Regions from separate parts of the Streptomyces sp. CA-288835 genome, predicted to be linked through region 1. Evidence: predicted binding sites of a transcription regulator. Region 1 holds the regulator's gene; the other holds the start of a gene.
What was found. Region 1 encodes HrcA, which represses chaperone genes, less so after heat shock. Its sites were predicted from a motif close to TTNGCACTCNGNNNNNCNGAGTGCNAA; they were not measured.
Positions count from the first base shown of each region.

Region 1 (7,106 bases):
GGCTCGGACGGCGACATCGTCAACGCGGCGATCAAGGCGCTCGGGATCGGGCCGGTGGTCGGTACCCGCACCTGGGGCGGCGTCGTAGGCATCGACAGCCGCTACCGCCTCGTCGACGGCACGCTCGTCACCCAGCCCAAGTACGCGTTCTGGCTGGAGGGTTACGAGTGGGGCGTGGAGAACCACGGTGTCGATCCGGACGTCGAGGTCGTCCAGGCGCCGCACGACTACGCGGCGGGTCGCGACACGCAACTGGACGAGGCGATCCGTATCGCGCTGGCGGCTCTCTCGGAGAATCCGGCGAAGACGGCTCCGGCTTTGCCCGGGGGTGAGTGACGGGAGTACCGGGAGGCACAGGACGTAGGTGCGGCGAGGGCGAGAGCCCTCGCCCTCAAGACCAGCGGCCCGTGCGCCCCAGCAGCAACGCCGTAGCCGCCGTGCCCGCCGTCGACGTACGGAGCACGCTGCGGCCCAGCCGGTACGCCCCCGCCCCCGCGTCCGCGAAAGCCGCCAACTCCTCCGGAGACACGCCCCCTTCGGGCCCCACCACGAGCACGATCGAGCCGGAGGTGGGGAGTTCGGCGGTGGCGAGGGGGTCGCTCGGGTGGGAGCGGTCCTCATGCAAGACCGCTGCGAAGTCCGCTGTGGTGAGGAGTTCGGCGACCTGCTTCGTCGTCATCGGGTCCGTGATGTGGGGGAAGCGGACTCGGCGTGACTGTTTGCCCGCCTCCCTCGCCGTCGCCCGCCATTTGGTGAGGGACTTGAGGCCGCGCTCGCCCTTCCACTGCGTGATGCAGCGGGCGGCGGACCAGGGGACGATCTCGTCTACGCCCGTCTCCGTCATCGTCTCGACGGCGAGTTCGCCCCGGTCGCCCTTCGGTAGGGCCTGGACGACGGTGATACGGGGCGTCGGCTCCGGCTCCTCTTGGGTTTCTTGGAGTTCGGCGAGCACCAGACGGTCCTTGCCCTCGGCCGCCTTCACCACGCCTTCCGTCCAGCGTCCGCGGCCGTCCGTGAGCACCACGTCCTCGCCCGGGCGGAGTCGTTTCACGGACACGGCGTGCCGTCCCTCGGGGCCGTCGAGGACGAACTCCGGGCCCGTCGGCACCGCGTCCACCACGAACACCGGCGCGGTCATCAGCCGGCACTCCCGCCGGGCAGCGCCGCCAGGGCCGCCTTCGCCTCGGCGATCTCGTCCGCGAGCACCTCGACCAGCTGCTGTGCCGGCAGATCGCGGGCGAGCCGGTGTCCCTGCCCGGCCCACAGCGCCATCCCCTGCGCGTCCCCCGCCTTGGCCGCCGCCTTGCGCAGGCCGGAGGTGAGGTGGTGGATCTGGGGGTACGCGGCGGGGGCGTACGGGCCGTGCTCGCGCATGAAGCGGTTCACCAGGCCGCGGGCCGGGCGGCCGGAGAAGGCGCGGGTCAGCTCCGTACGGACGAAGAGGGGGTTGGTGAGCGCCTGCTTGTGCAGGGCGTTCGCGCCGGACTCGTGGGTGGCGAGGAAGGCCGTGCCGAGCTGGGCGGCGGTGGCGCCCGCGGCGAGTGCGCCGGCGATCTGGCCGCCGCGCATGATGCCGCCGGCCGCGACGATCGGGATCTGTACGGCCTCGCGGACCTGCGCGATCAGGGAGAGCAGTCCGATGCCGGCGCCGTCCGTCTCGGGGTTGTCGCGGTGGGTGCCCTGGTGGCCGCCCGCCTCGACGCCCTGCACGATCACCGCGTCGGCGCCCGCCCGCTGCACGGCCTGCGCCTCCTCGACGGTGGTCGCGGTGACCATGGTGAACGTTCCGGCGCGGGCGAGGGAGTCCAGGACCTCGCGCGTGGGGCAGCCGAAGTGGAAGGAGACGATCGGCGCGGGGTTGTCGAGGAGTACGGCGAGTTTGGCGTCGTAGCCGTCGTCGCGTCCGCTGTCTGGGTCGCCCAGCTTGGTCTCGTACCAGGCGGACTCGCCGGCGAGCTGGTTGGCGTAGACCTCGACGGCGGCGGGGTCGGCGTACTCGGGCTGCGGCATGAAGAGGTTCACGCCGAAGGGCCGGTTCGTCGCCCCGCGGAGTTGCTTGATCTCCTGGTACATGCCGTCGGCCGTTTTGTAGCCGGCGGCGAGAAAACCGAGCCCCCCTGCCTCGGACACGGCCGCGGCGAGCTGCGGCACGGAGACGCCGCCCGCCATCGGGGCCTGCACGATCGGAAGGGGGAAAAGATCGGTCAGCGCGGAGGACATGACGGCATGTTGTCACGTCGCTCCAAGAGGACCGAATCCGGCCTTCCGCCCGGCATACGCCAGAGGAATGGGCGCCGGTCAGCAGGTACGGCGGAGGCCTCCGGGCACGAGATCAAGCCGTGCTCAGAGGCCTCCGGAAGCGTGCGAGAAGGACCCGCCGTCAGCGCCCGTTGAACGCATCCTTGAGGCGCGAGAACAACCCTTGCTGCCCAGGCTGGAACTGCCCCGTAGGCCGTTCCTCCCCCCGCAGCTTGGCCAGCTCGCGCAGCAGCCGTTCCTGCTCCACGTCGAGCTTGCTCGGGGTCATGACCTCGACGTGGACGATGAGGTCGCCGCGACCGCCGCCGCGCAGATGCGTGATGCCGCGGCCGTGCAGCGGGATCGACTGGCCGGACTGCGTGCCCGGGCGGATGTCGACCTCCTCCATGCCGTCGAGCGTCTCCAGCGGAACCTTCGTGCCGAGCGCCGCCGCGGTCATCGGGAGGGTGACCGTGCAGTGCAGATCGTCGCCGCGTCGCTGGAAGGCGGGGTGCGGGACCTCGTGGATCTCGACGTAGAGGTCACCGGCGGGCCCACCGCCGGGGCCGACCTCGCCCTCTCCGGCGAGCTGGATCCGCGTGCCGTTGTCGACACCGGCCGGGATCTTCACGGTCAGTGTCCGGCGGGAGCGTACGCGTCCGTCGCCCGCGCACTCCGGGCACGGGTTCGGTACGACCGTGCCGAAGCCCTGGCACTGCGGGCAGGGCCGGGACGTCATGACCTGGCCGAGGAAGGACCGCGTGACCTGCGAGACCTCACCACGGCCGCGGCACATGTCACACGTCTGCGCCGAGGTCCCCGGAGCCGCGCCCTCACCGCTGCAGGTGGTGCAGACGATGGCCGTGTCGACCTGGATGTCCTTCGTCGTCCCGAAGGCCGCCTCGTCGAGCTCGATCTCCAGGCGGATCATCGCGTCCTGGCCGCGCCGGGTGCGCGAGCGCGGGCCGCGCTGGGACGCCGTACCGAAGAACGCGTCCATGATGTCCGAGAAGTTCCCGAAACCGCCCGCGCCGAATCCGCCCGCGCCACCGCCGGCCGCCTGGGACAGCGGGTCACCGCCGAGGTCGTAGACCTGCTTCTTCTGCGGGTCCGACAACACCTCGTACGCGGCGTTGATCTCCTTGAACCGCTCCTGCGTCTTCGGATCGGGATTGACGTCCGGATGCAGCTCGCGTGCGAGCCTCCGGAAGGCCTTCTTGATCTCGTCCTGTGACGCATCGCGGCGCACGCCGAGTACGGCGTAGTAGTCCGTGGCCACTTACGACTCCGCCAGGATCTGTCCGACGTACCGTGCCACCGCTCGTACCGCTCCCATCGTTCCCGGGTAATCCATGCGGGTCGGTCCGACCACGCCGAGTTTGGCTACTGCCTCGCCGCCCGAACCGTAACCGACAGAGACGACCGACGTGGAGTTGAGTCCCTCATAGGCGTTCTCATGACCGATCCGCACCGTCATGCCCGAATCGCTTGCCTCACCAAGGAGTCTGAGCAGGACGACCTGCTCCTCCAATGCTTCCAGAACGGGCCGGATCGTGAGGGGAAAGTCATGTCCGAAGCGAGTGAGATTGGCGGTGCCGCCAATCATCAGCCGCTCCTCGGTCTCCTCGACGAGCGTCTCCAGGAGGGTGGAGAGCACCGTCGAGACCGTGCCGCGGTCCTCGGCCTCGAAGGCCTCCGGCAGGTCCTGCACCAGGTTCGGGACGTCCGTGAAACGGCGGCCCGCGACCCGGCTGTTCAGCCGCGCGCGTAGATCCGCCAGCGACGTCTCCCCGAACGGCGCCGGGCAGTCGATCATGCGCTGCTCGACCCGTCCCGTGTCCGTGATCAGTACGAGCATGACGCGCGCCGGAGCCAGCGACAGCAACTCCACGTGCCGCACCGTCGAGCGCGTCAGCGAGGGGTACTGCACCACGGCGACCTGCCGGGTGAGCTGCGCCAGCAGTCGTACGGTCCGGCCCACCACGTCGTCCAGATCAACGGCGCCGTCGAGGAAGTTCTGGATCGCCCGTCGCTCGGGCGCCGTCATCGGCTTGACGCCCGCGAGCTTATCGACGAACAGGCGGTAACCCTTGTCCGTGGGGATGCGTCCGGCGCTGGTGTGCGGCTGCGCGATGTAGCCCTCGTCCTCCAGCGCCGCCATGTCGTTACGCACTGTCGCCGGCGAAACCCCGAGGCTGTGCCGCTCCGTGAGCGCCTTGGAACCCACCGGCTCTTCCGTGCCCACGTAGTCCTGGACGATGGCGCGGAGCACTTCGAGCCTGCGTTCACTGAGCATCGCGCACACCTCCAGCTGGTCTCCCGTGTTCTTCGCTTGGCACTCAGCGCGCAAGAGTGCCAGCATCCCGGCTCAAGTGTACGGCCGTGGGGTAGCGCCCCGGCAAGGGCGGACGTGAGCCGCCGATCCGAGGTGTACGGGCATGTCCTGCTCTGTCGGGGACATACAGCTAGCGTCGTTGCATGACGGTGACTTGGGAAGAGTCCGCGCGATGCTGAACACGGTCTGGGCGGAGGCGGGGTGGGAGGAGCTGGCCCCCGGGGTCGGTCGGTGCCGTCTTCCCGGGTGGGACTGCACGGTCGGGCTCGTGATCGGCGAGGGCGCGGCGCTCCTGATCGACGCGGGGTCGAGCGTGCGGGAGGGCGTACGGCTGCGTACGGAGGCGCAACGGCTCCTCGCGGGTGGCAGGGTGACCCACCTCGCGCTCACGCATCCGCACTTCGACCATGTCCTCGGGGCGGCGGCGTTCGCGGGGGTCGAGGTCTTCGGGGCGGTGGGCGTGGACAAGGTGCTCGATGACGACCGCGATGAGCTGCGCGCGGATGCGGTGCGCAACGGTGCGGATCCGCGCGAGGCGGCGGAGGCGGCGGATCTCCTCGTCCGGCCGCGGCATCTGGTGTCTGGCGAGTGGACGCTGGACCTGGGGGGCGGGCGACAGGTGCTGCTGGCGAATGTGGGGCCGGGGCATACTCCTCACGATCTGGCGGTGCTGGTCCCCGCCGGGCCCGGCGGCCCTGGCAGGCCCGGCAGCCCCGGCGGACCTGGTGCGGTCCCCTCCCCGGAGGCGCTCGAGGCCCGCGAGGTCGTCTTCTGCGGCGACCTGGTCGAAGAGTCCGGCGAACCGCAGGCCGGCCCCGACGCCGTACCGTCCCACTGGCCCGCGGCCCTGGACCGGCTGCTGGCCCTGGGCGGCGAGGACGCGGTGTACGTCCCCGGACACGGTGCCGCGGTGGACGCGGGCTTCGTCCGGGCCCAACGGGACGCGCTGGCAAGGCGTTTCGGGGTGTGACGAAGGTCGTATCGGTATCGTCTGCCGAATGCGCCAGTACTCACCGGATCTGACCCCTCCCTGGAAGAAGCCCAAGCCGGTACCGGAGGTCCCGGCCGAGCCCGGCCTCGTCGTCGAGGAGCCCGGCACCGGCTTCTGCGGCGCCGTGATCCGCTGCGAGGCGGCAACGGTCACGCTGGAGGACCGCTTCGGCAAGCACCGGGTGTTCCCGCTGGAGCCGCGCGGGTTCCTGCTGGAGGGGCGGGTGGTGACGCTCGTACGTCCGTCGTCGGCGCCGGTACGTCCCACGCGTACCGCCTCCGGCTCGGTGGCCGTCCCCGGCGCCCGCGCCCGCGTGGCCCGTGCCGGGCGGATCTACGTGGAGGGGCGCCACGACGCGGAACTGGTCGAGAAGGTGTGGGGCGACGATCTGCGCATCGAGGGCGTGGTCGTGGAGTACCTGGAGGGCATCGACGACCTCCCGTCGATCGTGGCCGATTTCGACCCTGGCGCCGATGCCCGCCTGGGCGTCCTGGTCGACCACCTGGTGCCCGGCAGCAAGGAGTCGCGTATCGCGGAGGCGGTGACGAGTGAGTACGCGCTGGTCGTCGGGCATCCGTACATCGACGTCTGGGAGGCGGTGAAGCCGTCGTCGGTGGGGATTGAGGGGTGGCCCCGGGTCCCGCGCGGGCAGGACTGGAAGACGGGGGTGTGCCGGGCGTTGGGGTGGCCGGAGAACACGGGGGCGGCGTGGGGGCGGATCCTTGGCTCGGTGCGCTCGTATCGGGACTTGGAGCCGGAGCTCTTGGGGCGCGTGGAGGAGTTGATCGACTTCGTCACGGCGGCGGAGTGACTTTCTCGGCCGTGAACGGCCGAGCTTGTGTACTCGGTCTTTCACACCTTGTCGCGCTCCCGACTGCCCCCTACGGCGGGACGGTCACGGGTCGCATCTCCCACTAACGGCCAGGCCAGTTGCAGGACGGGCATGGTGACGAATGCCCACGCCGAGCGTGCGCGGTTGCGCACGTTGACCCCGGCGACGTGGTCGGCGGACCTAGCGAGGCCGCACCGACGACAACGGAAATGGTCCCGGTCGGGCCGTTGGCCCGCCCGGTGTGCCCGCAGCGGGGACAACGCTGCGAGGTGTGGGCCCGCATCCACCTCCGTCGGAACGCCGACGGGCGACGCCTGGCTCACGCTGCGGCGTAGTCGGCGAGCGAAGGCTCCAACAGGCCGAAGGCGCTGTCCGCCTCCGCGATGACGGTGGCGGAGATCCGGACGTTGTCCTGGCCGGTGAGGGTGAGTTCCTGGATGCGCTGGAACAGGGTGCGGTGCACGGCGCCGAGCAGGGCGGCGGCGGTGCGGGGGGTGATGTCGCCGCGGGGTGTGCCGGTGGCGTCGGCCAAGGCGTCTGCCAAGGCGGCCTCTCGCAGGTCGTGCAGGTCGCGCAGTCGGGCGGAGAGGGTGGGGCTGTCGGCGATCATGCGGGCGAAGTCGGGGCCGGAGAACCCGGCGACCGGGTCGGCGTCCGCGGCCGCGTCGGCGAAGGCGCGGCGCAGGGCCGCCAGGGCCGACTCGCCGGCT
Region 1 is NZ_JBNJMW010000001.1:6,968,712-6,975,817, reverse strand. Features, by position in the region: gene ACQEVY_RS31590 (S41 family peptidase) at 1-336, shown strand, start outside; gene ACQEVY_RS31585 (16S rRNA (uracil(1498)-N(3))-methyltransferase) at 392-1,138, opposite strand; gene ACQEVY_RS31580 (nitronate monooxygenase) at 1,138-2,220, opposite strand; gene dnaJ (molecular chaperone DnaJ) at 2,381-3,517, opposite strand; gene hrcA (heat-inducible transcriptional repressor HrcA) at 3,518-4,534, opposite strand; gene ACQEVY_RS31565 (MBL fold metallo-hydrolase) at 4,749-5,543, shown strand; gene ACQEVY_RS31560 (DUF3097 domain-containing protein) at 5,572-6,375, shown strand; gene ACQEVY_RS31555 (TetR/AcrR family transcriptional regulator) at 6,716-7,106, opposite strand, start outside.

Region 2 (7,106 bases), 3.0 Mb from region 1:
ACCTGAGAGGGACGATCACCGAATGAGCACTGCGCCAGAGTCGCCCGTCGTCGGCATCGTCATGGGCTCGGACTCCGACTGGCCTGTCATGGAGGCGGCGGCCCAGGCCCTGGACGAGTTCGAGATCGCGTACGAGGTCGATGTCGTCTCCGCGCACCGGATGCCGCGCGAGATGATCGCGTACGGCGAGGAGGCGGCCGACCGCGGCATCAAGGTGATCATCGCGGGTGCGGGCGGGGCCGCCCATCTGCCGGGCATGCTCGCCTCCGTGACCCCGCTGCCCGTGATCGGCGTGCCCGTGCCGCTGAAGCACCTGGACGGCATGGACTCGCTGCTGTCGATCGTGCAGATGCCCGCCGGAGTGCCGGTCGCCACCGTGTCGGTCGCCGGCGCGCGCAACGCCGGACTGCTCGCTGCCCGCATCCTCGGCACCCACGACGAGGAACTCCGCGGCCGTATGCGGGAGTTCCAGCAGGAGCTGAACGACCAGGCTTCGGAGAAGGGCAAGCGGCTGCGCGCCAAGACCGAGGGCGCCGCGGGCTTCGGCTTCGGTTCGGGGAGCTGAGAGCATGACGTCCCTGGACGAAGCCCGGGAACTGCTGCGGGAGTTCCCGATCGCCGACGGGCACAACGACCTTCCCTGGGCCCTGCGCCAACAGGTCCGCTACGACCTCGACGCCCGCGACATCTCCGCCGACCAGAGCGCGCACCTCCACACGGATCTGCCGCGGCTGCGCGCGGGCGGCGTGGGCGCCCAGTTCTGGTCGGTGTACGTCCGCTCGGACCTGCCGGAGCCCGTGTCCGCCACCCTCGAACAGATCGACTGCGTACGGCAGTTGATCGCGCGCCATCCCGCGGACCTGAGGGCAGCGCTGACGGCCGCCGACATGGAGGCGGCGCGCGGCGAGGGCCGCATCGCCTCGCTGATGGGCGCGGAGGGCGGCCACTCGATCGCCAACTCCCTCGCCACGCTACGGGCGCTGTACGCGCTGGGCGTCCGCTACATGACCCTCACCCACAACGACAACATCCCCTGGGCGGACTCCGCGACGGACGAGCCGGGCGTCGGTGGCCTGTCGGCCTTCGGCCGCGAGGTGGTCCGGGAGATGAACCGCGAGGGCATGCTCGTCGACCTCTCCCACGTCGCCCCGACGACGATGCGCGACGCCCTCGACACGACCATCGCGCCCGTGATCTTCTCCCACTCCTCCGCACGCGCGGTGTGCGACCACCCCCGCAACATCCCGGATGACGTACTGGAACGCCTGCCGGCCAACGGCGGCGTCGCGATGGTGACCTTCGTCCCGAAGTTCGTCCTCCAGGCGGCCGTCGACTGGACGGAGGCGGCGGACGACAACATGCGCGAGCACGGCTTCCACCCCCTGGACACCACCTCGGAGGCGATGAAGGTCCACCGCGCCTTCGAGGACGCGCACCCCCGCCCGGTCGCCACGGCCGCGACGGTCGCCGACCACCTGGACCACATGCGCGAGGCCGCCGGAATCGACCACATCGGCATCGGCGGCGACTACGACGGCACAGCCTTCACCCCCGACGACCTGCACGACGTCTCGGGCTACCCGAACCTCATCGCCGAACTCCTGAACCGCGGCTGGTCAAAGCCCGACCTCGCCAAGCTGACCTGGCAGAACGCGGTACGAGTGCTGGGAGCGGCGGAGGACGTGGCACGCGACGAACGCTCCCGCAGGGGTCCGTCGAACGCGACACTGGCGCAACTGGACGGCTAAGCGGGCTTCTGCCGTTGGGCGGGATCCCCGATCAACATGGTCGGAGCTCCCTTCACTCGCGTCAGGAACACGGTTGCCGAGTTCGGCCCCTGCGGCTTCACCTTGCGCCGGAGTTCCTCCGGCTCGACCGCTGAGCCGCGCTTCTTGACGGTCAGGGTGCCGACCCCGCGCTCTCGTAGCAGCGCCTTCAACTTCTTTACGTTGAAGGGGAGTTGGTCGGTGATCTCATAGGCGGTGGCGTACGGGGTCGGGGTCGCGGCGTCCGCGGTGACGTACGCGATCGTCTCGTCGAGCAGCCCGCCGCCTACCTCGTCTGCGACCTCCGCGACCAGGTGCGCGCGGATGACGGCACCGTCGGGTTCGTACAAGTACCGCCCCGGCGGCCGCACTTGAGGATCGGGCAGCCCGCGCCCACGCAGGCTGCGCGGCCCCGGCAGCAGGGTGGCACGCACAAGCCCGGGCTCGGTGCCGAACCACAGCACCGCCTCCTTCACATCCCCGGCATCCGAGACCCACTCGGCCTCGGCGTCACCCGGAACCGCCTCGTGCGGAATCCCGGGCGCGATCTTCAGCGCGGCCCGAGGCGCCTTGTGAGCCGCGTCGATAGCCCAGGCGAGAGGCGGCGAATAGGCCTCGGGATCGAAGATCCGCCCTCGTCCACCCCTCCTCGCGGGGTCGACGAAGACCGCGTCATACGAGGACGTATCGACCTCCGTGACATCCGCCTCCCGTACGTCGATCAGGTCGCCGAGCCCCAGCTCGTCGGCGTTCGCTCGCGCCACCGCGCAGGTCAGCGGGTCGCGATCGACAGCCAGGACACGTACCCCCGCGCGGGCGAGGGCGATGGCGTCCCCGCCGATGCCACAGCAGAGATCGGCGACGGACCGTACGCCGAGCTCCGTGAAACGCTTCGCCCGGTACGCCGCGACCGTCGCCCGAGTCGCCTGCTCGACCCCGTTCGCGGTGAAGAACATCCGCCCGGCGTCAGCGCCCCCGAACTTCGCCACCGCCCGCTGCCGCCACCGCGCCTGCGCGATGGCCGCGGACACGAGCTCAGCGGGATGCTCCCGCCGCAACCGCGTGGCCACGGCCAGCTCCTGCGCCGGTTCGACCTCCCGCACCTCGTCGAGCAGAAACCGTCCGCGGTCGGTGAGCAGCGCGGCGAAGGAGGCCAGGGGGTCGTGATCGTCCACAGCCCCATTGTGGGCCAGTCGGTGGACGGTACGCGCCCGGTGGCGGTGTCGGCGGGCTCGTACGGCTCATGGCCTGTGAGGATCCGGGGCCATGCGATCGGTACGACAAGATGGCAAAGTCGGCCTCCGTCGCGCCCTGGCCACGGCCGTACTCACGTCCGCACTGCTGGCCGCAGGCGCCACCGGCTGCGCCCGGCCCATCGCCCCGGCCGAACACCTCGACAGGCTCGACAAGAAGGCGACATCGACGGTGGGCGCCCACAGCGTCCCGGCCGCGACGTACCGTCGCTGGGGCCTCCCCGCCCCGCTCGCCCCGGCACCGGAACCACCCGCCCGCCCCGCCGTACGCCCCGCGGGTCCCGGCCTGCCGCCCGTCGTCGACCGTGTCCCCACCCGCGACAAGGTCGTCTTCCTGACCTTCGACGACGGCGCCGAGCGCGACCCGCGGTTCGTCGACCTGGTCCGCGAACTCCGGCTGCCGGTCAGCATGTTCCTCACGGACAGCGTCGTAGGACCGGGATACGCGCACTTCGGCCGCCTGCGCGCGGCAGGCGCAAGCGTCCAGAACCACACCCTGGACCACCCCTACCTGCCCGGCCTCCCCTACGCCGGCCAACGAGCCGAGATCTGCGGCCAACAGGACAAACTCAAGCACCGCTTCGGAATCCGCCCCCACCTGTTCCGCCCCCCGTACGGCGCCTACAACCACGACACGCTCAGAGCGGCGGCGGACTGCGGAGTAGCAGCGGTGGTCCTGTGGAGCGACGCGAAGCGCCTACGGCCGGGCGACATCCTCCACTGCCCGGAGGGCCGCGACGGCGCAACCCTCGCGGAGACGACGACGCGAATGCTGAACCACATCCAGCGGCAGGGCTTCACGGTGGCAAGGCTGGAGGACTACCTCTGAGGCCTTCTGCGGGGCTCGGAGGCGGGGCGGGGGCGCAGTCGGCGCGCGATCTCCAACCGGCCCAGCCATATTCAGCCCGTCCGGCGCTTGAGGACGAGGCCGAAGGCCGATACGGGGGTCTGGGGGCGAAGCCCCCAGAGGACGCCGGCACCAACGCAGGGTGCCCAAACCCCCGAACACGCCGGAGGCGATTGGCACTCCGCTTGACCGAGTGCTAATCGCGGTCATAGTCTCAGGTCTGGCACTCCCCACTGGAGAGTGCCAACAACGCGACGGGCAGGTCCGGCACCCGCGACGACGGATCGACCTGGTCGCCACCTCAGACAGTTAACCCCGTGAGATCTCCGAAGGGGGAGGTCGGATCGTGACGACCGCCAGCTCCAAGGTTGCCATCAAGCCGCTCGAGGACCGCATTGTGGTCCAGGCCGTCGAGGCCGAGCAGACCACGGCCTCGGGCCTGGTCATCCCGGACACTGCGAAGGAGAAGCCCCAGGAGGGCGTCGTCCTTGCCGTGGGCCCGGGCCGGTTCGAGAACGGCGAGCGCCTGCCGCTCGACGTAAAGACCGGCGACATCGTGCTGTACAGCAAGTACGGCGGCACCGAGGTGAAGTACAGCGGCGAGGAGTACCTCGTCCTCTCGGCTCGCGACGTGCTCGCGATCATCGAGAAGTAATTCACCCAGGTTTGCTTTGAACCGCGCCCCTGGCCCCCTGCGACCACTAAGAAGCCGGGCGCCGGGGGCGCGGTTCGTTTTTTCCGAAAGGACTGACTCAGCTCCATGGCGAAGATCCTGAAGTTCGACGAGGACGCCCGTCGCGCCCTCGAGCGCGGCGTCAACAAGCTGGCCGACACGGTCAAGGTGACCATCGGCCCCAAGGGCCGCAACGTCGTGATCGACAAGAAGTTCGGCGCGCCCACCATCACCAACGACGGCGTCACCATCGCCCGCGAGGTCGAGGTCGAGGACCCGTACGAGAACCTCGGCGTCCAGCTGGTGAAGGAGGTGGCGACCAAGACCAACGACGTGGCGGGTGACGGTACGACCACCGCCACCGTGCTGGCCCAGGCGCTGGTACGCGAGGGCCTGCGGAACGTCGCCGCCGGCGCGTCCCCCGCGGCCCTGAAGAAGGGCATCGACGCGGCCGTCGCCGCGATCTCCGAGGACCTCCTCGCGACCGCCCGCCCGATCGACGAGAAGGCCGACATCGCCGCCGTCGCCGGGCTTTCCGCCCAGGACCCGCAGGTCGGCGAGCTGATCGCCGAGGCGATGGACAAGGTCGGCAAGGACGGTGTCATCACCGTCGAGGAGTCCAACACCTTCGGTCTCGAGCTGGACTTCACCGAGGGCATGGCCTTCGACAAGGGCTACCTGTCGCCGTACTTCGTGACGGACCAGGAGCGTATGGAGGCCGTCCTCGACGACCCGTACATCCTGATCCACCAGGGCAAGATCTCCTCCATCCAGGACATGCTGCCGCTGCTGGAGAAGATCATCCAGACCAACTCCTCCAAGCCGCTGCTGATCATCGCCGAGGACGTCGAGGGCGAGGCCCTGTCGACCCTGGTCGTGAACAAGATCCGCGGCACGTTCAACGCGGTGGCCGTGAAGGCCCCCGGCTTCGGCGACCGCCGCAAGGCGATGCTCGGCGACATGGCCACCCTCACCGGTGCCACCGTCATCGCCGAGGAGGTCGGCCTCAAGCTCGACCAGGTCGGTCTCGACGTGCTGGGCACAGCCCGCCGCGTGACCGTCACCAAGGACGACACGACGCTCGTCGACGGCGGCGGCAAGTCCGAGGACGTCGCGGGCCGCGTCGCCCAGATCAAGGCCGAGATCGAGACCACGGACTCCGACTGGGACCGCGAGAAGCTCCAGGAGCGCCTCGCGAAGCTGGCCGGCGGCGTCTGCGTGATCCGTGTGGGCGCGGCCACCGAGGTCGAGCTCAAGGAGAAGAAGCACCGTCTGGAGGACGCCATCTCCGCGACCCGCGCCGCGGTCGAGGAGGGCATCGTCTCCGGTGGTGGCTCCGCGCTCGTCCACGCCGCGAAGGTCCTCGAGGGCTCCCTCGGCAAGACCGGCGACGAGGCCACCGGTGTCGCCGTGGTCCGCAGGGCCGTCGTCGAGCCGCTGCGCTGGATCGCGGAGAACGCGGGCCTCGAGGGCTACGTGATCACCTCCAAGGTGGCCGAGCTCGACAAGAACCAGGGCTTCAACGCCGCGACCGGCGAGTACGGCGACCTGGTCAAGCAGGGCGTCATCGACCCGGTCAAGGTCACCCGCTCCGCCCTGGAGAACGCCGCCTCCATCGCCTCCCTGCTTCTGACGACCGAGACCCTGGTCGTCGAGAAGCCGGCCGAGGAGGAGCCGGAGGCCGGAGGCCACGGCCACGGTCACTCCCACTGAGCGCTGACGAACGGTAGGGCGGTACGTCCCTGACGACGCCCGGAGAGAGGCCCGGTACCCCACGCGCGGGGTACCGGGCCTCTCTCAATTCGCCCTAGATTTCGAGCTGGTCGAGCACCCCGAGCTGGGCCATCAGCCCCAGCCGGTCGTACTGCCACCAGCCCTCGACGATCTTGCCGTCCTCCTGGCAGCGGAAGACGGTCGTCCCGGTCATGCTGACCGTCCTGCCGGTCGACGGAATCCCCAGGAAGTCACCCTTGTGGGTGCCGTTCCAGGTCCAGCGCGTGCAGACCCGGTCGCCCTGGGTGATCTGGTCCTCGACGGTGAACGTGAAGTCGAACGCTCCGCGCCACATCCCCATCTCGCGCCGCATCGCGTCGAGTCCGATGGTGTCCTGGTCGTTGGCGGGATCGTGGTCGTGGTAGTTCTCCGCGATCAGGTCGTTGAGCGGGGGCAGTTCACCCTTCGTGCCGATCGTCTCGAAGAGCTTGCGGATATTCGCCGCGTACAGCTGCTCGTCCCGTACGACATCCAGGTCCGTGAACGTCGGCATCTCCTCGCAGAGCGCCACCAGCTGGCGGAAGACCTCGTCCGTCTCGGGCAGATTCGAGTTCCGCATCGCCTCCTCGTACGACGGGAACTCGACGATCTCGATGATGTGCGACGAGTCGGACCGGTCCTGGCCGATCAGACTGTGCGTCGCCGTCCGCTTCCCCTTGGTCCGCTCGACCCAGGTGTCCATCAGCCGGTTCACCTCGTCGAACCGGCTCGTCTTGCAGTCGATGAGTTGCACAAAGGTCATGACGCCGCCTCCAGCCCCCCTGACTCCGGCTGAATCCCCCATTTTAGTGAAA
Region 2 is NZ_JBNJMW010000001.1:3,934,570-3,941,675, reverse strand. Features, by position in the region: gene ACQEVY_RS17640 (5-(carboxyamino)imidazole ribonucleotide synthase) at 1-26, shown strand, start outside; gene purE (5-(carboxyamino)imidazole ribonucleotide mutase) at 23-565, shown strand; gene ACQEVY_RS17630 (dipeptidase) at 570-1,748, shown strand; gene ACQEVY_RS17625 (class I SAM-dependent methyltransferase) at 1,745-2,941, opposite strand; gene ACQEVY_RS17620 (polysaccharide deacetylase family protein) at 3,033-3,848, shown strand; gene groES (co-chaperone GroES) at 4,213-4,521, shown strand; gene groL (chaperonin GroEL) at 4,627-6,252, shown strand; gene ACQEVY_RS17605 (ester cyclase) at 6,347-7,054, opposite strand.
Region 2: the regulator HrcA is predicted to act here: its motif matches at 4,040-4,066, upstream of groES (co-chaperone GroES).